DNA from 4 places in the Undibacterium sp. TC4M20W genome. Region 3 is predicted to be linked to each of the others. Evidence: predicted binding sites of a transcription regulator. Region 3 holds the regulator's gene; each other region holds the start of a gene.
What was found. Region 3 encodes sigma-54, which starts transcription at its own class of promoters, with help from an activator protein. Its sites were predicted from a motif close to TGGCANGNAANCTGCTTT; they were not measured.

Region 1 (5,164 bases), on a different contig from region 3:
GATCACGCGGTTGGATAATTCAAACACGGGTTTGCCAGACAGGCCACCCGTTTCTTCTGCATGTGGCAAGCCTTGCACCGCATCGCGGGTAATGGTGGTATTGGTCGCAATGACACCGTCTATCTTGTGACGTAACAAGGCTTCACCTATGGTCTTGATTTGCTCTGCATCGATATCTGGAGCGATCTTCAGGGCAACTGGCACATAGCGTTTATGTTCATCCGCCAGTTTTTGCTGCGCTTCCTTCAGTTGCGACAGCAAGGCATCCAGCTCAGTCGCTCCTTGCAACTGCCGCAGGTTCTTGGTGTTTGGGGAAGAGATATTCACTGTCACATAACTGGCATAGGGATACACCTTGGCCAGGCAATGCAGATAATCTTCTGCCGCACGTTCTATCGGTGTATCGGCATTCTTGCCTATGTTGAGGCCAAGCACGCCTTGTTTGTCCTGGTAAAAACGCGAAGCCTGTACGTTTTTGACAAAGGCATCGACACCACCATTGTTAAAACCCATGCGGTTGATAATCGCATCTGCCTGCGGCAGGCGGAACATGCGTGGCTTGGGATTACCCGCTTGCGCACGCGGTGTGACTGTGCCAATTTCTATGGAACCAAAACCGATTGCCGCCAGGCCATCAATATACGCACCGTCCTTGTCCAGGCCAGCAGCAAGACCCACGGGATTGGGAAAACGCACACCCATGACAGTGCGCGCATCTTCTGCAGGTTTATTGCCCAGCAAGCCACCCAGGCCAAGTTTATTGGCACGCTGCAGCGCAGGTAAGGTCAGGTGATGGGCATTTTCCGGATCCATGGCAAACAGGGCAGGGCGGATCAGGGAGTAAAGAAGTTTTGCAGACATGTAAATAGGTGGGAAAGAAAAGTTAAAAATAAAATTTGAGAGACAAACAGAAAGGAGAGCTTCACAGTTCCCGCAAAGTCTGCCAGCGCCCCTGCATCAAGGCATCAAGGGGGCGGAAATTGGTTTTGTAAGCCATCTTGGGGCTGGCAGCGATCCAGTAACCCAGATAAACATAGGGCAGCTTCAATAAGCGCGTTTGCTCTATCTGCCACAAGACATTGTAGGTGCCGTAGGATGCAGTCGCATCATCCGGGTCATAAAAGGTATACACGGACGACAAGCCATCTGTGAGCACATCAATGATGCTGACCATGCGCAGGATATTGTTGTCATCCCTGAATTCAACCAGGCGTGTATTTACCCGGCTTTGCAGCAAAAATTGCGCATATTGGTCACGGCTGTCATTGTCCATGCCGCCGCCAGAGTGGCGCGCACCCTGATAGCGCTGGTAGAGCTCATAGTGTTCATGCACATAACTGAGGCTGCTGACGCGTGCATGCAGATTGCCATGTTTTTTCCAGGCGCGGCGCTGGCTGCGGTTGGTTTCAAACTCATTGACGCGTACGCGCACTGGTGTACAGGCCTGGCAGTTATCGCAATGCGGCCGGTAAATAAAAATGCCGCTACGGCGAAAGCCACTCTTCACCAGCTCTGAATATGCATCCGCATTAATCAGATGCGCAGGCGTGGCCACCTGTGAACGCGCCTGCAAGCCTTCCAGATAACTGCAAGGGTAGGGCGCTGTCGCATAAAACTGTATGCTGGCGAAGGGGAGTTCGTTAAGCTGGGTCACGGGCTGATCTTGTTGACTATGGTCCAATTGCTAATCGCTGGCAAGGCACTGGCATGTTCTACCCAGCGCAAAAACTCGGCTCTGCTAATCGCTTTTGCGCCCAGAGATGCCAAATGTGCCGTCTCTTGCTGGCAGTCTAACATTTTCACCCCATGTTCACGCAAGAAAAATACCAGGTGTGCCAAGGCTATTTTTGATGCATCCGTGACTCTGGCAAACATGGATTCGCCATAAAACATGCGGCCTATGCAAACGCCATAGGCACCACCGACCAGTTCACCATCCAGCCATACCTCGGTCGAATGGGCATATCCCAGCTTGTGCAAGTCACAATAACCAGCAACGATGTCGTCAGAAATCCAGGTGCCATGCTCTTCACCGCGCGGCGCGGCACAAGCCCGCATGACATCTTCAAAGGCAGTATCAAAGCGCACCTCCCAGCGCGGGTCTTTGCTGATCTGGCGCAAGCGCTTCTTCAGACTTGCGGATAGTTTGAAATCCTCCACCTGCAAGACCATGCGGGGATCGGTGGACCACCACAAAATAGGTTGCCCATCAGAAAACCAGGGAAAGATGCCATTTCTATAAGCATATAGCAAGCGTCCTGCTGACAGGTCGGCACCCGCTGCCAGCAAGCCTGCCGCACCGTCTTTTTCAGTAAGTGCGTTGCTGGGATGAGGGAAGGGGCTATCAGTTTCCAGCCAGGGGATCACGCAGCCCCCAATATTGCTTGCACCAAAAAAACGCCATTTTTCAGTGCGCCAAACTTGGCCATCAAATAATCAGTTTCTAAAAATCGCATTAAATCAATCACTTATCGTTTGCACCAAATTGGAATGCATTTTGCTTTATCAGTGCATCTTTAATTCAAACTTGCACTTAAATTGGGAGATATTTTGCATGAATGCACAAAATAGCAGCGCGGACGCCTTGTTTATCTTGCTTGGCGCAATCATGATTTTAGCAATGCATGCGGGTTTTGCGTTTTTAGAATTGGGTACTGTGCGCAAGAAAAACCAGGTCAATGCCCTTGTCAAGATACTGGTTGATTTTGCCGTATCGACCATCGCATACTTTTTTGTCGGTTACACCATTGCTTACGGCGTGCAGTTTTATTCTGGTGCCGAAGTGCTGGTCGCCAAAAACGGCTTTGAAATGGTCAAGTTCTTTTTCTTGCTGACCTTTGCCGCCGCCATTCCCGCCATTATCTCAGGCGGCATTGCCGAGCGGGCAAAATTTCACCCGCAACTGATCGCGACAGCCTTGCTGGTCGGTGTGTTATATCCTTTCTTTGAAGGCATAGCCTGGAACCAGCGTTTTGGCATACAGGCTTGGTTAAAAGCAGCTTTCTCTGAAGAATTCCATGACTTTGCCGGTTCTGTGGTTGTGCATGCCTTTGGTGGCTGGGTGGCCTTGCCTGCAGTATTGTTACTGGGTGCACGCCGTGGCCGCTATATGAAGAATGGCGCAATTGCCGCCCACCCACCATCGAGCATCCCTTTTCTGGCCTTGGGTGCGTGGATACTCACTGTGGGCTGGTTTGGTTTCAATGTCATGAGTGCACAAACCATGGAAAAGATGAATGGCCTGGTTGCCATGAATTCTCTCATGGCCATGGTGGGCGGTACGCTGGTCGCTTTCATCCTCGGCAAGAATGACCCTGGCTTCGTCTACAACGGCCCTCTGGCGGGTCTGGTGGCAGTTTGTGCCGGTTCTGACCTTATGCATCCGCTGGGCGCACTGTTTACTGGTGGCATGGCTGGCGCCATTTTTGTCTGGATGTTCACCTGGACGCAAAACAAATGGAAAGTCGATGATGTACTCGGTGTCTGGCCCCTGCATGGGCTATGCGGTGCCTGGGGTGGTATTGCTGCTGGTATCTTTGGCTTAAAGTCTCTGGGTGGTCTTGGCGGCGTCAGCTTCATGTCGCAATTGCTGGGCACCGTCATGGGTGTTGCGATTGCTTTCATCGGTGGCTATATCATCTACGCCAGTTTGAAAAAACTCGTAGGCATACGTCTTGATCCTGAAGAAGAATTTGAAGGTGCAGATTTGGCTATACACAAAATCTCATCGACTGCAGAACGCGAAACCAGTTGGTAATGACGAAAATAATGTCGAAAAAAATGGGCAAATTAAAATTTGCCCATTTTTTTTGATATTAGCCTGGCCAATGTTATTTCAGCCATCCCGCATGGGCTTGAAAATATCATGCTCATGCGTCCGGAAGCGCCCACCATTTTTTACTTTCGCCAGATCTTCAAAGAAAAACTTCAGTGTATGGCCTATGGTAGGGAAGGCGATGTCATCCCAGGGAATTTGCTCTTCAGAGAATAGCGCCACTTCCAGGCTCTCGACCCCGGCGGCGTAATTCAGATCCAGCAAGGTGGCGCGATAAAATAAATGCACCTGATGTACATGTGGCACATTCAAGATAGAAAACAGCTCATGTAATTTGATATTGGCACCAGCTTCTTCCTCGGTCTCACGTTGTGCAGCCTGTGCCGTTGTCTCATTATTTTCCATGAAGCCGGCAGGCAGGGTCCAGAAGCCCAGACGCGGTTCTATGGCTCGCTTGCATAATAATATCCTGGTGACACCATCTTCTTCCCAAGCAGGAATAGAACCTACGACCATCTTTGGGTTTTGATAATGGATAGTGCCACAAGCCGGGCAAACAAAACGCTCGCGGGTATCATCAACAGGAATTTGCAAGACCACCGGGGACGCGCATTCAGAGCAGAATTTCATGGGCAAAAAAGAGTCAAAATTGGCGAATCTGCAGAGTGTAACACCTGTCCGTAAAAGCGCGGCAAAAGTCCATGTCCTATAAAAGAATTGCGCTGAGCAGCAAAATCATGTATAGTTTCATTCTTCAGACGCGGGGTGGAGCAGTCTGGCAGCTCGTCGGGCTCATAACCCGAAGGTCGTAGGTTCAAATCCTGCCCCCGCAACCAAGTATTCAAGTCCTTGATCAGAAATGATCAAGGACTTTTTGCTTTTCTGCGTTCTTCTTTTTTCGCTTCTTCTCCCATCGTTCTCTCCGATGCTTATTTCTCTCTTGCTGACGCAGATATCTGTAGCGGAATGACTTGTCGTGCATTCGTTTGCCTTGCGGCTTTTGGGTGTTCGGAAATATTGTGTAATCTGGCGGCGGTGGCAGGTGTGTTGTCGTCGGTTTTGAATACGCTGACGACATCGGCTTGTCTTCTTGCCTGATCCTGCAGGGATTCGGCGGCGGCGGCTATTTCTTCTACGAGGGCAGAGTTTTGCTGGGTGGTATTGTCCAGTTCCACAATGGCCCGGTTGATTTGTTCTATGCCGGCAGTCTGTTCTGCGCTGGCGGAGCTTATTTCTGCAATGATATGGGTTACATGTCTGACGCTGCTGACAACTTCACTCATGGTTAGCCCGGCTTCATCAACAAGCTGAGTTCCTGCATTGACCTTTTCTACAGAGGTATCGATGAGGAGTTTGATCTCTTTTGCTGCGGTTGCAGAGCGCTGGGCA
Region 2 (5,164 bases), on a different contig from region 3:
TTGTCATCCTATAAAAACAAGAAAAATAGAAAATTATGTTTATGATTTATTGGTCCATCCGTACTGATGGAAAAGAACAGGCCTGTTCGAAAGAGTTTGCCAATGATTGCATGGCTGATGCCTTGCGATTCACTGAGTCTTTGCGCGCAGAGCAGCGTCATGGCGCAGCGATTCGCCATATCACTATGTCGTGTGAAAATCCTGATTTAGTTGGTCATGCTGGTGTCGCTGATGCTGGGCCAGAATATTCCTGGAAAAAACGTCGTTAAATCCAGTGAAACGCAGTGAAATGCCGATTCGGCTGAAATTTGATCATCATGCCTTACAGCATCAGCAAATCGTGGCTACAATGAAAGAACAAGTCGTCGTGATTGCGATGGCATGTGCAGCGAGCACCTATCAATCCGTCTTCCCAAATTGGAAAAACATCCCATACAAACAGGTGATGTATGCAACAAATATTGGTTTTGGATATAGCAGGGGTACCGTATGACTGGATAAGTCAGAACGACGCTGCGACTCAGTACGCCGCAAAAAAAGTGGCATGGGATATAGGTGATCGGGTCATCATGCTGCGTGGTGGCTACAACAAGGATGGTGAACAATCAAAAATCTTCATCAAGCCTATTATTTCTATACGTAATAGTGAACGCATGTCCAGGAACAGCCGTCATCAGATTCCCTTGGGCGACGGTAACCGCCTGCTATATGCGCGTGACAGGCACATCTGTGCTTATTGTGGCGAGACTTTTCCTTACCAGGAATTATCACGCGACCACATTCTGCCAACTTCTCGCGGTGGAAAAGATGCATGGGAAAATTGCGTAACTGCTTGCAAGGAATGCAATCACGCCAAAGGTAACAAGTTTGTGCATGACTTCAAACCTTTGATTTATGTGCCGTATGCACCTTGCCGTTTCGAGCATTTCATCCTTAGCGGCAGGAATGTGATTGCTGATCAACTGGAGTATCTTTCAGCGAAATTACCCAGACACAGTCGTCTGCTGTAGCGCGTGGGGCATGAATCCTTGCTGCATGTAAGTGGATTCATGCCTTTTTAAATTCAGGATTTTATTCAAGCAGCACAATTGTCAGTGCAATTTATAACATGCATTTACAATGCATGTTATATGGGGTATGATGGCTCCACATTAACTTTGAATTTCACCGATTGTTTAAAGTCTTTCATTTTCATTTGGCTTTAAACATGCATTTAAAATACATTTATATAATTGGATATGTTAAACATTAATACAAGAAATCTAGTAAAAGCCACGGTACCGGTATTGAAAGAACATGGTGTCGCCTTGACCCGCCATTTTTATGCGCGCATGTTTTTACATAACCCGGAATTGAAACCTGTCTTTAATCAGGGTAATCAGCAATCTGGCAGCCAGCAACAAGCTTTGGCAATGGCTGTATTGGCGTATGCCGAACACATTGATGACCCTTCGGTCCTGATGCCGGTTTTGACCCTGGTAGCGAACAAGCACGTCAGCGTTGGTATCAGGGCAGAGCATTATCCTGTCGTTGGCATGCATCTATTGGCATCGATCAAAGAGGTATTGGGAGACGCTGCCAGCGATGAGTTATTGGCAGCCTGGGCTGCAGCCTATGGGCAACTGGCAGATATATTGATTGCACAAGAGAGCGCCATTTATGCAAAAGCGGCAATGACCTCCGGAGGGTGGACAGGATGGCGCGGCTTCATCGTCAGCAAAAAAGTAGTGGAAAGTGAAGAAATAACGTCCTTCTATTTGCAACCTGCCGATGGTGGATCGGTGCCTGATTACAAGCCAGGTCAGTACATCTCTGTCAAAGTATTTGTGCCTGAATTGGGTATGATGCAACCACGTCAGTACAGCCTTTCATGTGCGCCTGGTCAAGCCTATTTGCGTATATCCGTCAAACGTGAGGCTGCAATGGCGACCAAACCAGCTGGCCTGGTTTCCAATGTATTGCACAGGGACTGTCATGAAGGAGCATTAATTGATGTGGCACCACCTATGGGGGATTATGTCTTGCATGAGGACAGGGATACACCCGTGGTTCTGATCAGTGCGGGTGTAGGTGTAACTCCCAAACTTGCCATGCTGGAGCATTTGCTCAAACAAAACACCAGACGCAAAATACGTTTCGTGCATGCTTGCAGGCATGGTGGAGTGCATGCATTCAAACAACAAGTTCGCGAATTGAGCGAGCAATACGGACAGATCAAATCATTGACGTATTACGAGGTGCCTCGCGCAGAAGATCTGCAGTCCATAGATTATGATCAGCAAGGGCGACTGGATCTGCAGACTGTGGCGAGTGATTTTATTTTACCTGAAGCCGATTATTACATCTGTGGACCGCGTCCGTTCATGCAGGCGCAAATCGCCAGTTTGCAGAGCCTTGGCATCACATCTGCACGTATTCATAAAGAGGCTTTTGGGAGTGGCGGATTCGCACATTGATGAGCCACCGCAATGTCAGGCTTTGTGTAATTTGAAACCTATGCTATTGCCTTGCTGTAGCTCTGTATTAATGTGATTTTTCAGGTCAAATAAAATCAGGTGAGGGTACAGTGCGCAACTCATGTTGCCAACGAATTGCGCACTGATTCAATCTGAGTTTATTCAGGAACGGGTAATTGGCAAACCCAGATCTTCAGTCAGGCTGATATGTTTGGCCAACTCTAGTTTGGCGATCGCATTTCTATGCACTTCATCCGGGCCATCTGCCAGACGTAAAGTGCGGTTGCCAGCCCATTGTGCCGCCAGCGGGAAATCGCCAGAAACACCACCAGCACCATGGGCCTGTATCGCCCAGTCCAGCACTTGCTGGGTGACGTTCGGTGCCAGAACCTTGATCATGGCGATCTCTGCCTGCGCATGTTTGTTGCCGACGGTATCCATCATATAAGCTGCCTTCAGGGTTAACAGACGTGCCGTATCAATTTGTATGCGCGACTCTGCAATGCGCTCACGCCAGATGCTTTGTTCAGAAATCTTCTTGCCAAAGGCAGTGCGGTTGTTCAGGCGCTTGCACATCAATTCCAGTGCGCGTTCTGCCACACCGATGGCGCGCATGCAGTGATGGATACGGCCAGGGCCAAGACGACCTTGGGCAATTTCAAAACCACGGCCTTCACCTAAAAGAATATTCGATGCAGGCACACGCACGTTTTCAAACAGGATTTCGCAATGACCATGTGGTGCATCGTCGTAACCAAACACGGGAAGAGGGCGTACTACCGTAATGCCCGGGGTTTTGGCATCCACCAGTATCATCGATTGTTGTGAGTGACGGGCAGCGTTGAAATCAGTCTTTCCCATCAATATATAAACCGCACAACGTGGGTCACCTGCGCCAGATATCCACCATTTGTGGCCATTGATGACATAGTCGTCGCCATCGCGGTCAATACGGGTTTCTATGTTGGTGGCATCTGATGAGGCAACCCCAGGCTCTGTCATTGCAAAGGCAGAGCGGATTTCGCCACGCAACAGCGGCTCCAGCCACTGTTTTTTGTGTTCTTCGCTGCCATAGCGTTCTATGGTTTCCATATTGCCGGTGTCAGGGGCCGAGCAGTTGAATACTTCTGGTGCCCAGCTTACACGGCCCATGATTTCGCACAGTGGCGCGTAATCCAGATTCGACAAGCCTTCTGGCGCGCGTACCGATTTTGGCAGGAATAAATTCCACAAGCCTTGCGCACGCGCTTTCGGCTTTAAGTCTTCAATGATCTGGGTGGCGATCCAGCGATTGCCTTTTTCCAGGCCATTGCGGTCAATTTCTTCTTTATAAGCTTTTTCATTAGGATAAATATGCTCATCCATGAAACGCAAGAGCCGGCCTTGCAAGTCTTTACAGCGATCTGAGTATTCGAATTCCATGTTGTCTCCAATGATATTGTCGTTTTGCGCTGCTTTGGAACTGAGAGAATGTGCTGTCTGAATAAATGATTACTTTTTAGCGTAGCTCCAGCCCAGTTCAGCCATGGGGCGTGCCGCTTCGCCAGATTTTTTGGCCTGGGCGCTGGACGCTGTGCCATCAACATAACGTTTCATGATGCCTTGCAAAATCCCCGCCATGCGGAACAGGTTATAGGCCAGATAAAAATTGAAATCTTCCTGGCGTATGGTTTTACCAGTGCGCTCGCAATATTTGGCAATGTATTCCTGCTCATTGGGGATACCCAATGCCTTGTGATCAAGACCGGCGATGCCACGGAACTGGCCGGGGGTTACATGCCAGCTCATGCAGTGGTAAGAGAAGTCAGCCAGAGGGTGGCCGAGAGTAGACAGTTCCCAATCCAGTATCGCCATGATGCGTGGCTCAGTTGGATGAAACATCATATTATCCAGACGGTAATCGCCATGTACGATACTCGTGTCGTCACCAGGTGGGATATTGTGCGGCAACCATTCAATAAGATTGTCCATAGCTTCGATTTTTTCAGTCTCGGAAGCACGATATTGTTTGGTCCAGCGATCTATCTGGCGGGCAAAATAATTGCCTGGCTTGCCGTAGTCGGCCAGACCAATAGCGGCATAGTCGATGGTATGCAATTGCGCGATGACGCGATTCATTTCGTCGTAGATTTCACCACGTTGAACTGGCGTCATACCTGGCAGGGATTGATCCCACAGCACGCGGCCATCGACAAATTCCATGATGTAGAAGGCGCGGCCCATAACATCCTCATCCGCACACAAGGCATATTGGCGCGCTGCCGGGAAGCCTGCCTTGTTCAAGGCATTCATGACTTTGAATTCACGTTCTATGGCATGGGCAGAAGGCAGCAGTTTTGCGACTGGGCCGGGTTTGGCGCGCATGACATAACGCTGATCACCCGCACTGAGTTTGAAAGTAGGGTTGGACTGCCCACCCTTGAATTGCTCCACGACCAGCTTGTCTGCCAGCGCAGCGTCGAAACCTTCCACATGCTGACGCATATAGTCTGCCAGTGCCGCCATATCAAATTTTTGACGCTCAGCTACCGGCATGGTGCCCATGAATTCTTCAAACATCGGTGTCTCCCAATTGTTTCAGTTTTTGTATGATCTTACTCCTGGCACAGGTGGATGTGCTGGATGAGCTGAAACTATTCTAACTCAAATAATAGAACGTTCGTACTATTTATTGTGTGCTTATGACATTTGCTCATTTTTTGAACGAC
Region 3 (5,164 bases):
CAAGAAAGCGAATATGCACATGATCAAAACATCATTTAGCGTCACACGCTTGATCAGCCTGGCCTGCCTGGGCCTGGCCTGTGTTTCTGCAAATGCAGAAAAAGCCGACAGTAATAAAGAAACCATCATCAAAGCCGGTTATGGCATCAGTGATGGCAAAGCCAGCGTCAGCAGATTATCCAAGGGCGTGTCTCTGGTGCGCGGCACCCTGACCGTCACTTCTGAGAGTGCTGTCGTGACCGAAGCCCCGAATGGCGATCAGTTTGTTGTTCTGACAGGTGGCAGTGGCCGCAAAGTCACCTTCCGCCAGAAGCGCGATGGTGGCCCTGATCTGTGGGTAGATGGAGAAGCTGACCGTGCTGAATACAACCAGAGTACAGAAATCGTCAAATTCATTTCCAAGGCCAAGGTACGCTACCTCGAAGGCAAACGCGTCACCCAGGAACAGGAAGGTGAGTACCTGTCTTATGACAGCAAGAATGATGTTTTTGTTGGCACGAATTCGACCAGTGGCCAGCATGTAGATGGCTCAGGCAATATCACCATCACCTTGCAACCAAAACCAGAAAAACAGGCTAAATAAGATGACTGCACAGTCAAGCAGCACCTTGCTTGTCAAGGGCTTGCAAAAGCGCTATGGCGCGCGCCAGGTCGTGCGCGATGTCTCACTGCTATTGAAAAGCGGTGAGGTGGTGGGTTTGCTGGGGCCGAATGGCGCAGGCAAGACCACCTCGTTTTACATGATCGTTGGCCTGGTACCTTCAGATGCTGGAGATATCACGATTGATGACGTGAATATTTCGCAACTACCTATCCATGAACGTGCCGTACTGGGTTTGTCTTACCTGCCACAGGAAGCTTCGGTATTTCGCAAGCTGACAGTAGAAGACAATATCCGCGCCGTACTCGAATTGCAAAAAGACAGCGAAGGCAAATATCTCGGTGCCAAGAAAATTGAGCAAAGGCTCAATGCCCTGCTGGCAGATTTGCAGATAGAAAAAATACGTGAAAGCCAGGCCCTGTCACTGTCAGGCGGTGAACGCCGCCGCGTCGAAATTGCCCGCGCACTGGCGACCAACCCACGCTTTGTCTTGCTGGATGAGCCCTTTGCCGGTGTTGATCCTATCGCCGTCATCGAAATTCAACGCATTGTGCGCTTCCTCAAGGAACGCGGCATAGGCGTGCTGATTACCGATCATAATGTACGCGAAACCCTGGGCATCTGCGATCACGCCTATATCATCAACCAGGGCGCGGTACTTGCCAGCGGCAAGCCTGACGACATCATACAAAATGAATCTGTACGTCGCGTTTATCTCGGAGAACACTTCCGGATGTGACGGGAATCATCATGAAACAAAGCCTGCAACTACGTACCTCACAACATCTGGCCTTAACGCCGCAATTGCAGCAATCAATACGATTATTGCAGTTATCCACTTTGGAATTGCATCAGGAGCTGGAGACGCTGCTGACTGATAACCCCATGCTGGAACGTGTCGATGATCCCCTCGATCACGCCGTACGCCTGCTGGCTGACGGTGCCATCAATACCAGCAGTACTTCTGCAGATGCTGGCATGGAAGCACCGGCAGCAAGAGAAGACAGTGACAGGTCAGCAGAACCGGCTGCCGCTGATGCAGAAACCGTCATCAGCAATGACAGCACCACTTCCAGCGAAGAAGACTGGGGCTTTGATGATGTACAGCATGGCAGCAAATCTGGCGATGATGAAGATGGCCGCCCGCAGCTCGGTGCAGCCCATATCACCCTGCGTGAGCACTTGCAGGAACAGATGCGTCTTAACCTGCGCGAACCGCGTGACCGTGCCCTGGTCGAGTTGATGATCGATGCGATCGACAATAACGGTTACCTGACCGAAACATTAGATGAAATACATGCCAGTTTGCCACTGGAACTGTGCGTAGAACCAGAAGAGCTGGCGTTTGCGCTGAACATGTTGCAAAGCTTTGACCCGGCTGGTGTCGGTGCGCGCAGCCCGTCTGAATGTCTGGCCTTGCAAATCAGGCGTCTGCCAAAAGTTGCTTTCGTCACACGCAGGCTGGCATTGCAAATTGTTGAAACGCAACTGGCTTTATTTGCCCAAAGAGATTTCACCAAACTCAAGAAAATCTTCGATTGCGATGATGAAGATTTGCGCGATGCACAAACTATCATCCGCCTGTGCAAACCACGACCTGGCCTGGCCTTTGCTGCCGATGAATCGGACTATGTCGTACCCGATGTGATCGTCAGAAAATCCGGCAACGGCTGGCAAGTCATGTTGAATCAGGATGTCATGCCCAGGCTGCGGGTAAGCAGCATGTATGCCAACATCATGAAGCAAAACCGTGGCGAGGCTGGCATGGGCGCGCAATTGCAGGAAGCCCGCTGGCTGATCAAGAATATGCGGCAACGTTTTGAGACTATATTGCGCGTTGCACAAGCCATAGTCGAAAGGCAACGCAATTTTTTCACCCACGGTGCTGTTGCAATGCGCCCCCTTGTTTTGCGCGAAATTGCTGATACACTAGGATTACACGAGAGCACTATCTCGCGTGTAACAACCCAAAAATACATGTTGACCCCACATGGCATGTTTGAGTTGAAGTACTTTTTCGGCAGCCATGTCGCGACGGAAACAGGGGGTGAAGCATCTTCCACCGCGATACGTGCACTCATCAAGCAGTTGATAGGAGCAGAAGACCAGAAAAGCCCACTCTCTGATAGCAAAATTGCAGACATGCTGGGTGAACAGGGCATGGTAATTGCCCGACGGACAGTTGCCAAATACCGTGAAGCCCTCAAAATCCCCCCAGTCAGTTTGCGTAAATCTTTGTAAGCAGTCCTTGTAATCACGGTTTGAATTGCTATATATGATTTAGCTCAAGGCAAATAAATGCTGAGAGCGTATCGTTATAGCAAGCAACATCACTATAGGAGCACAGTATGAATCTCACCATCAGTGGACATCACGTCGAAGTAACTCCTGCAATTCGTGAATATGTACATACCAAACTAGAACGTATCAGGCGGCATTTCGACCAGGTCATTGATATCGCCGTCATCCTGACGGTGGACAAGCTCCGGGAAAAGGAAAAACGACACAAAGCCGACATCAATTTGCATATCAGCGGTAAAGATATTCACGTTGAAAGCCTGGCGCATGATCTGTATGCAGCAATCGATGCACTGGTAGATAAACTTGATCGCCAGGTCATCAAGCATAAAGATAAAATGCAAGACCATCAGCACGACGCCATCAAGCACATACCTGATCCGGCATCGGCTTCATAAGACCCCAGTCCTTACCTGAACAGGGTTACGGACATCCAAAACAAGGACGCTAAAAGGCGTCCTTTTTGTTGGGTTAATGGTTTTGAGGTTAACAATTTACATCAATCATTAACTGAATTGCCTTGCGACAATCCGTACACATGTTAACGTCATTCCAGCGTGCTTTTAGCTGGAATCCAGTGGCTTTCGTGGTATGCCGCAACGCTTGTTACATACCGCACCTTTATGAAAACGTTTGCCCTTCGTGGACACAAGCCGGGTCTCGGCCCGGCAGCCGAAATACTTTCTTTGCGTCGCCAAAGTAAGTATTCAAAGAAAGGCGACCCAGGCGTAGCCGCCCCTTCGGGGTACCCGTTTGTGCAGTACAAAAAATGGGAAGATCCGAAACTCGCTCCGCTCAGACAGCGGCTCTTCTTAATCCATTTTCTGTACTGCACAAACGGCGGCTACACATGGGAACTGCAGAAAATCAAAAACAACTGCAACCCCAAAGTCAAACCCGACAGCAACGGCAACGATCATGCCGCCCTTACTCTATTTCCTCATAAACATATACACCCCGTGACGCCCAAGCCCGACAAAGTTAAAATGGCAGCTTCATCCCTTACCTGCATAGTCAACCACCATGAGCGAATTTGTACTTACCTCCGTCAAGAACAATATAGGCTACATCACCCTAGACAGACCCAAAGCATTGAACTCGCTGTCACTCGATATGGTAAGAGCGCTGACGACGACCTTGCTGACCTGGCAGGATGATCAGAGTGTGCGCGCGGTGTTTATTCAAAGCAGCAGCAAAAAGGCATTTTGCGCGGGTGGAGATATTCGTTTTTTCTATGACGTGGGCACGGCCACACCCAAAGGTGATTCTGCCCTGCTGGAAGATTTTTTCACTGAAGAATATGCCTTAAATCATTTAATCCATTTCTACCCGAAACCCTATATCGCGCTGATGAATGGCGTGGTCATGGGCGGTGGCATGGGTATCGCGCAGGCAGGTGAAGATTGCCGTTTGCGCATCGTCACCGAGCGTACCAAGATGGCGATGCCGGAAGTGAATATCGGCCTGTTCCCTGACGTAGGCGGTGGTTATTTCCTGTCGCGCACTGAGGGGGAAATTGGTACTTACCTGGGACTGACTGGCGAAATCATCACCGCTGCCGACGCCATCTATGCAGGTCTGGCGGATGTCTATATACCTACTGCAGAAATACCTGCACTGATGAATTTGCTCATTGAAAGCACAGCCACAGACCTGCGCCTGGCGATACGCGATTTCGCTGCAGCTTTTGCAGACCAGGCGAAACCGGATACCAGCAAACTGGCAACTCAACATGCGGCCATCAATGACATCTTCGCGGGCAATAATGTTACTGCCATCTGTGAAAAACTACAGCAAAACAACAGCGAATTCGCTCAGCAAACACTGGCCACCATGCAAAAACGTTCGCCATTGCTGATGTCAGTCACGCTGGAACAACTACGCCGCAGCAAAGACATGACAGTGTCAGCCTGCCTGCGTATGGAAAGAAATATGGTACGCCATTGCTTCAAGCATGGTGAAGTGCTGGAAGGTGTGCGCGCCCTGGTGGTAGACAAAGACAATGCGCCACGCTGGTCACCTGCCACATTGGCTGAAGTGACAGCAGAACAAGTCACAGGATTCTTTGCAGAAGCCTGGCCTGCTCATGCGCATCCTTTGCGGTATTTAGAAGGGTAATTGCAAGAATGACCGATCAAAGCTTTGATCAATCGTAGCTCACGAAATTTGCACGAAGGTCGCGATGACGTTGTTTTTGATTTTCCGCAGTTCCCATGTGAAGCCGCCGTTTGTGCTGTACAGAAAATGGATTAAGAAGAGCCGCTG
Region 4 (5,164 bases), on a different contig from region 3:
ACTATGCATAGTATGTGATGCAGCGCATTTTTTCTATGCCTCTATTGCGAGTGTACGTAACTCATTTGCGTCCAGATAAACCTGGTCCGCATCCACCTTCAGGCTGAACTTCTGGGTACAGCCCTCATCCGGAGAAATCGCGCAACCTGTGGGCAATTCTATGTTCCAGTTATGCAAGGGGCAGGCTACTCTTTCGCCAAAGACTATACCTTGTGACAAAGGACCACCTTTGTGCGGGCATTTATCCAGCAGAGCAAAGACCTTGTTTTCTGTATTCCTGAAGATGGCGACATCCGGCTTGGCCGCACGTGCAACCACGCGCGCACCCAGTACGGGGATATCTTCTACACGACAAATAACTTGCCATTCCTGACTCATGTTTTTTCCTCTCAAAAAATGGCGTTATGCTGGCAAGCGTTCAAACTGACGCGTATCGACCTGAGCTTTTTCTGGTTCATGCCATGGATCAGATTCACCTTCCAGTGCAAACAGCAAACGTTGATACAAGTCTTTGCGGCGCTCGTGGTCTTCCAATATGATTTTCTTCACATAATCAAGGCCGACACGGGCAAGGTAATGTACGGTACGTTCCAGGTACCAACCTTCTTCACGGTATAACTGCAAGAAGGCGCCGGTATATTCCATGACTTCTTCATGGGTTTTCAGCTTGACCAGGAATTGCGCGACTTCGGTTTTGATACCGCCATTGCCACCGACATAAATTTCCCAACCAGAATCAACGCCGATGACACCAACGTCCTTGATACCTGCCTCAGCACAATTACGCGGGCAACCTGACACAGCCAGCTTGACCTTGTGCGGCGAATACATGCGCGCCAGCTCGCGTTCCAGTTGCTGCCCCATGAGGGTGGAGTTTTGCGTACCAAAACGGCACCATTCACTGCCCACACAAGTTTTCACGGTACGCAGACCCTTGGCATAAGCCAGACCAGATGGCATGCCCAGGTCTTGCCATACGGCGCGCAAATCTTCTTTCTTCACACCCAGCAAGTCAATGCGCTGGCCACCGGTGACCTTGACTGTTGGTATCTTGAATTTATCAACGACGTCAGCAATCCTGCGCAATTCACTGGCATTTGTTTCACCACCCCACATACGCGGGATGACGGAGTAAGTGCCGTCCTTCTGGATATTCGCATGCGAACGCTCATTGATGAAGCGTGATTGCGGATCATCCTTCGCTTCACGTGGCCATGTAGAAATCAAATAGTAGTTGATGGCCGGGCGGCAGCTGGAGCAACCGTTAGGTGTGCGCCATTCCATGAATTCCTGCACGCCAGATACCGTCAATAGCTTGTTGGCCTTGATCGCATCGCGCACTTGCTGATGGCTATGATCAGTACAAGCACACATGGGTTTGACTTTTGAAGCCGTTGAATAATCACCACCAGCGGTGAACATGATAATTTGTTCTACCAGCCCGGTACATGAACCGCAGGATGCGGATGCCTTGGTATGCTTGCGCACATCGTCAAGCGTGAACAGGCCTTTTTCCTTGATGGCCTTGACGATGGTGCCTTTGCAGACGCCGTTACAGCCACAGACCTCGGCCTCGTCCGGCATGGCAGTTGCCTTGGTGTGTCCTTCATGACCAACGTCACCGGTATTCGATTCGCCGAACATCAATGAGTCACGGATTTCTGAAATATTCTTGCCTTCGCGCAGCAGTTTGAAATACCAGCTGCCATCTACGGTATCGCCATATAAACAAGCACCAATCAGCTTGTCATCCTTGACCACGAGCTTCTTGTAAACACCACCTATGGGGTCAGACAAAATAATCTCTTCAGTATCTTTGCCCCCCATGAATTCACCGGCAGAAAACAGGTCTATGCCTGTCACTTTCAGCTTGGTAGATGTGACTGAACCCTGGTACCGGCCTATGCCAAAATTGGCCAGGTGATTGGCGCAGACCTTGGCCATTTCGAACAAAGGGGCAACCAGGCCATACACTGTGCCGCGATGATTGACGCATTCGCCAACAGAGTAAATGCGCGGGTCATAAGTCTGCATGGTGTCATTGACGATGATGCCGCGATTGCAATACAACCCGGCAGATTCTGCCAGCGCAGTATTGGGACGTATGCCGACTGCCATGACGATCAATTGCGCAGGGATTTCCAGGCCGTCGGTAAAGCGTATGGATTTCACATGACCAGCATCGTCACCAATGATAGCTTCGGTATTTTTTTCCAGCAGGAAGTTCAGGCCACGGTCTTCCAGAGATTTTTGCAGCATCTTGCCAGCAACAGGATCAAGCTGGCGTTCCATGAGCCAGCCTGGCAAATGCACGACAGACACGCTCATGCCGCGCATTTTCAAGCCATTGGCGGCTTCCAGGCCCAGCAGGCCTCCACCGATAACGACAGCATGCGTATGCTTTTCTGCCGCCTCTATCATGGTATTGGTATCGTAGATGTCTCGGTAGGCAATCACGCCCTTGAGATCCTTGCCGGGAACCGGCAACATGAAAGGTGTAGAGCCAGTCGCCAGCAGCAGACGGTCGTATTCAGTCTGGGTACCGTCTTCGGCGATCACCAGACGGCGTGCCCTGTCTATCTTGACGATTTTTTTGCCCAGGTGCAGGGTGATATTATTTTCTTCATACCAATCCACATCATTGAGCATGATGTCTTTGATGGTTTGCTCGCCTGCCAATACAGGTGATAGCAGGATACGGTTGTAATTGGCATAAGGTTCTGCACCAAATACGGTAATGTCATACAGGTCGGGGGCGATCTTGATTAATTCTTCCAGGGTACGCACACCTGCCATACCATTCCCTACCATCACTAGCTTAAGTTTCTTCATGGCTGCTCCTTTGCTTGTCTCCCCAGACTCTAAGCAAGAGCAATGCCAGTTCGTTTTTATCAGAGGGAAAGCCAGGCTGTTTTTATAAGCCTGCACCAATTTAACTGCGCATTAATATGGTTTTCACCAAGAAAAACGGAGGATTCCTCGGTTGGCAGCAAAAGCAATGCCACTTCTTGAAGCATGCACCAAAAATCCTCGCGGCACTCATACAAAACTCAGCCATTCTGGTGCATTGCACCATTTAATTCAGAGCGCGCACAGTTTTTGCGCAGAAAGTTTTGTTTTTAATCATGGAATACGCGAATCACCTGCACATTTTGATGGCACGTCCCTTGCAAGTGGCATGCATGTTCACTATTGGAGCGATCATGCAAAAAACTTCCTTCTGGAAAGCCGGGCACACACCCACCTTATTGGCATCCTTCTTTTATTTCGACCTGAGTTTTATGGTCTGGGTATTGTTGGGGCCACTCGCCATCCAGATTTCCAAGGACCTGGGCCTGACTGCAGCACAAAAAGGCCTGGTCGTCGCCACCCCCTTATTGGCTGGTGCCTTGCTGCGCATCGTCATGGGCGTGCTGGTCGATCATTTGAAACCCAAGAAAGCAGGATTGATAGGCCAGATCGTCGTGCTGATAGGCTTGTGCTGGGCATGGCTGGGAAATTTGCACACTTATGAACAACTGCTGTTCCTCGGCGTGATCCTGGGTGTCGCAGGTTCTGCCTTTGCCGTGGCATTGCCGCTGGCATCGCGCTGGTATCCGCCTGAACACCAGGGTACTGCCTTGGGGATAGCGGGTGCAGGCAATTCCGGCACCGCCTTTGCCGCCTTGTTTGCACCAGCACTGGCAATTGCCTTTGGCTGGCAAAATGTGTTTGGTCTGGCGCTGATACCCTTATTCATCGCGCTGGCGGTTTACCTGATTTTCGCCAAGGATGCGCCGGGTGATGCACCTGGCAAATCCCTGACTGAATACCTGGCCGTGCTGAAAGACAAAGACGCGTGGTGGTTCATGTTCTTTTACAGCGTGACCTTTGGCGGCTTCTCTGGCCTGGCATCTTCCCTGACGATTTATTTCAATACGCAATATGGTTTAACGCCAATTACTGCCGGTTACTTCACTGCTGCGTGCGTGTTTGCCGGTTCTCTGGTGCGCCCCATGGGTGGCCGTATTGCTGACCGCATAGGTGGCATCAAAACCCTGTCTGTCATATACACCATCGCTTCTGCCTTCCTGTTCATTGCATCCATCGGTCTGCAATCTGCGACTGCTGCAGTATGTGTATTCGTGGTTGCCATGCTGGCACTGGGCACGGGCAATGGTGCGGTATTCCAACTGGTGCCGCAGCGTTTCCGTAAAGAGATGGGTGTCATGACTGGCCTGGTGGGCATGGCAGGTGGCATAGGTGGTTTTTATCTGGCGGCCAGCATGGGTTATTCACGTCAGATCACCGGCAGTTATCAAATAGGCCTGTCGATTTTCGCCAGCCTCGCCATCATCGCCTTGCTGGGTTTATCATTGGTCAAGAAACGCTGGCGCACGACCTGGGGCTCTGCCGCCATGACTACTGCAAAAATCTGAATACACAAAATACACAAAATACACAAACATGCCACTGACAGTCAGCACAGGACATCACAGCGTCGCTGGCATACGCCCGCGTAATGAAGACTTTGTCGGCATGGTCACGCCAGGCGAACCTGAGCTATCCTGCAAGGGCATGGTGTTGGCCGTAGCCGATGGCGTCTCTGGCAATGAAGGCGGGCGCGAAGCGGCTGAATATGTAGTACGTGGGCTGCTGACCGATTACTATGCTACGCCTGACACCTGGGAGGTAACAACAGCACTCGACAAGGTGCTGGTCGCCATGAATAGCTGGGTGCAGCAGCAAGGCTCAGTCCGCCGTGAGCTGGCAGGCATGGCCACCACCATGACCTCACTGGTCTTGCGTGGGCGCATGTATTACAGTGCACATGTCGGCGACACCCGCTGTTACCTGTTGCGTGACGGTGCCTTGCAAAAACTGACCCAGGACCATGTCTGGGACAGACCGGAGATGCAGCATGTGCTGACCCGCGCCATAGGCCTCGATAATCACCTCGTCATTGATCATGGCATGGGTGAGTTGCGTGTCAATGATGTCTTTTTGTTGGCCTGCGATGGTATCTGGGCCAGTCTCACAGAATATGACCTGACAGATTTTTTGAAGCAGGTCAGCGCAGGCAAGCTGAGCAGTGAGGCTGCCTGCGAAGCTTTATGCGCAGCCGCACTGAAAGCGGGGTCGCAAGACAACTGCAGTGCCGTGATCGCCCGCATAGACAGCTTAC

Region 1: ACO0LL_RS23545 (ammonium transporter) is a predicted target of sigma-54. The motif match lies at 2,487-2,504, and genes of this name have one in related genera.
Region 2: hmpA (NO-inducible flavohemoprotein) is a predicted target of sigma-54. The motif match lies at 1,197-1,214, and genes of this name have one in related genera.
Region 4: ACO0LL_RS23400 (nitrate/nitrite transporter) is a predicted target of sigma-54. The motif match lies at 3,157-3,174, and genes of this name have one in related genera.

The regions. Positions count from the first base shown of each region.
Region 1 covers NZ_JBMPPI010000026.1:21,643-26,806, reverse strand. Annotated here, with positions in the region: gene ACO0LL_RS23560 (quinone-dependent dihydroorotate dehydrogenase) at 1-861, opposite strand, end outside; gene ACO0LL_RS23555 (arginyltransferase) at 923-1,654, opposite strand; gene aat (leucyl/phenylalanyl-tRNA--protein transferase) at 1,651-2,367, opposite strand; gene ACO0LL_RS23545 (ammonium transporter) at 2,555-3,757, shown strand; gene ACO0LL_RS23540 (NUDIX hydrolase) at 3,836-4,405, opposite strand; tRNA gene ACO0LL_RS23535 (tRNA-Met) at 4,535-4,611, shown strand; gene ACO0LL_RS23530 (methyl-accepting chemotaxis protein) at 4,705-5,164, opposite strand, start outside.
Region 2 covers NZ_JBMPPI010000003.1:151,230-156,393, forward strand. Annotated here, with positions in the region: gene ACO0LL_RS05150 (hypothetical protein) at 36-269, shown strand; gene ACO0LL_RS05155 (HNH endonuclease) at 450-1,010, shown strand; gene hmpA (NO-inducible flavohemoprotein) at 1,239-2,456, shown strand; gene ACO0LL_RS05165 (acyl-CoA dehydrogenase family protein) at 2,619-3,878, opposite strand; gene ACO0LL_RS05170 (phosphotransferase family protein) at 3,948-5,015, opposite strand.
Region 3 covers NZ_JBMPPI010000001.1:24,647-29,810, forward strand. Annotated here, with positions in the region: gene ACO0LL_RS00115 (LptA/OstA family protein) at 20-583, shown strand; gene lptB (LPS export ABC transporter ATP-binding protein) at 585-1,340, shown strand; gene ACO0LL_RS00125 (RNA polymerase factor sigma-54) at 1,352-2,842, shown strand; gene hpf (ribosome hibernation-promoting factor, HPF/YfiA family) at 2,950-3,297, shown strand; gene ACO0LL_RS00135 (enoyl-CoA hydratase/isomerase family protein) at 3,923-5,017, shown strand.
Region 4 covers NZ_JBMPPI010000025.1:76,183-81,346, forward strand. Annotated here, with positions in the region: gene nirD (nitrite reductase small subunit NirD) at 34-378, opposite strand; gene nirB (nitrite reductase large subunit NirB) at 403-2,832, opposite strand; gene ACO0LL_RS23400 (nitrate/nitrite transporter) at 3,204-4,418, shown strand; gene ACO0LL_RS23405 (protein kinase domain-containing protein) at 4,447-5,164, shown strand, end outside.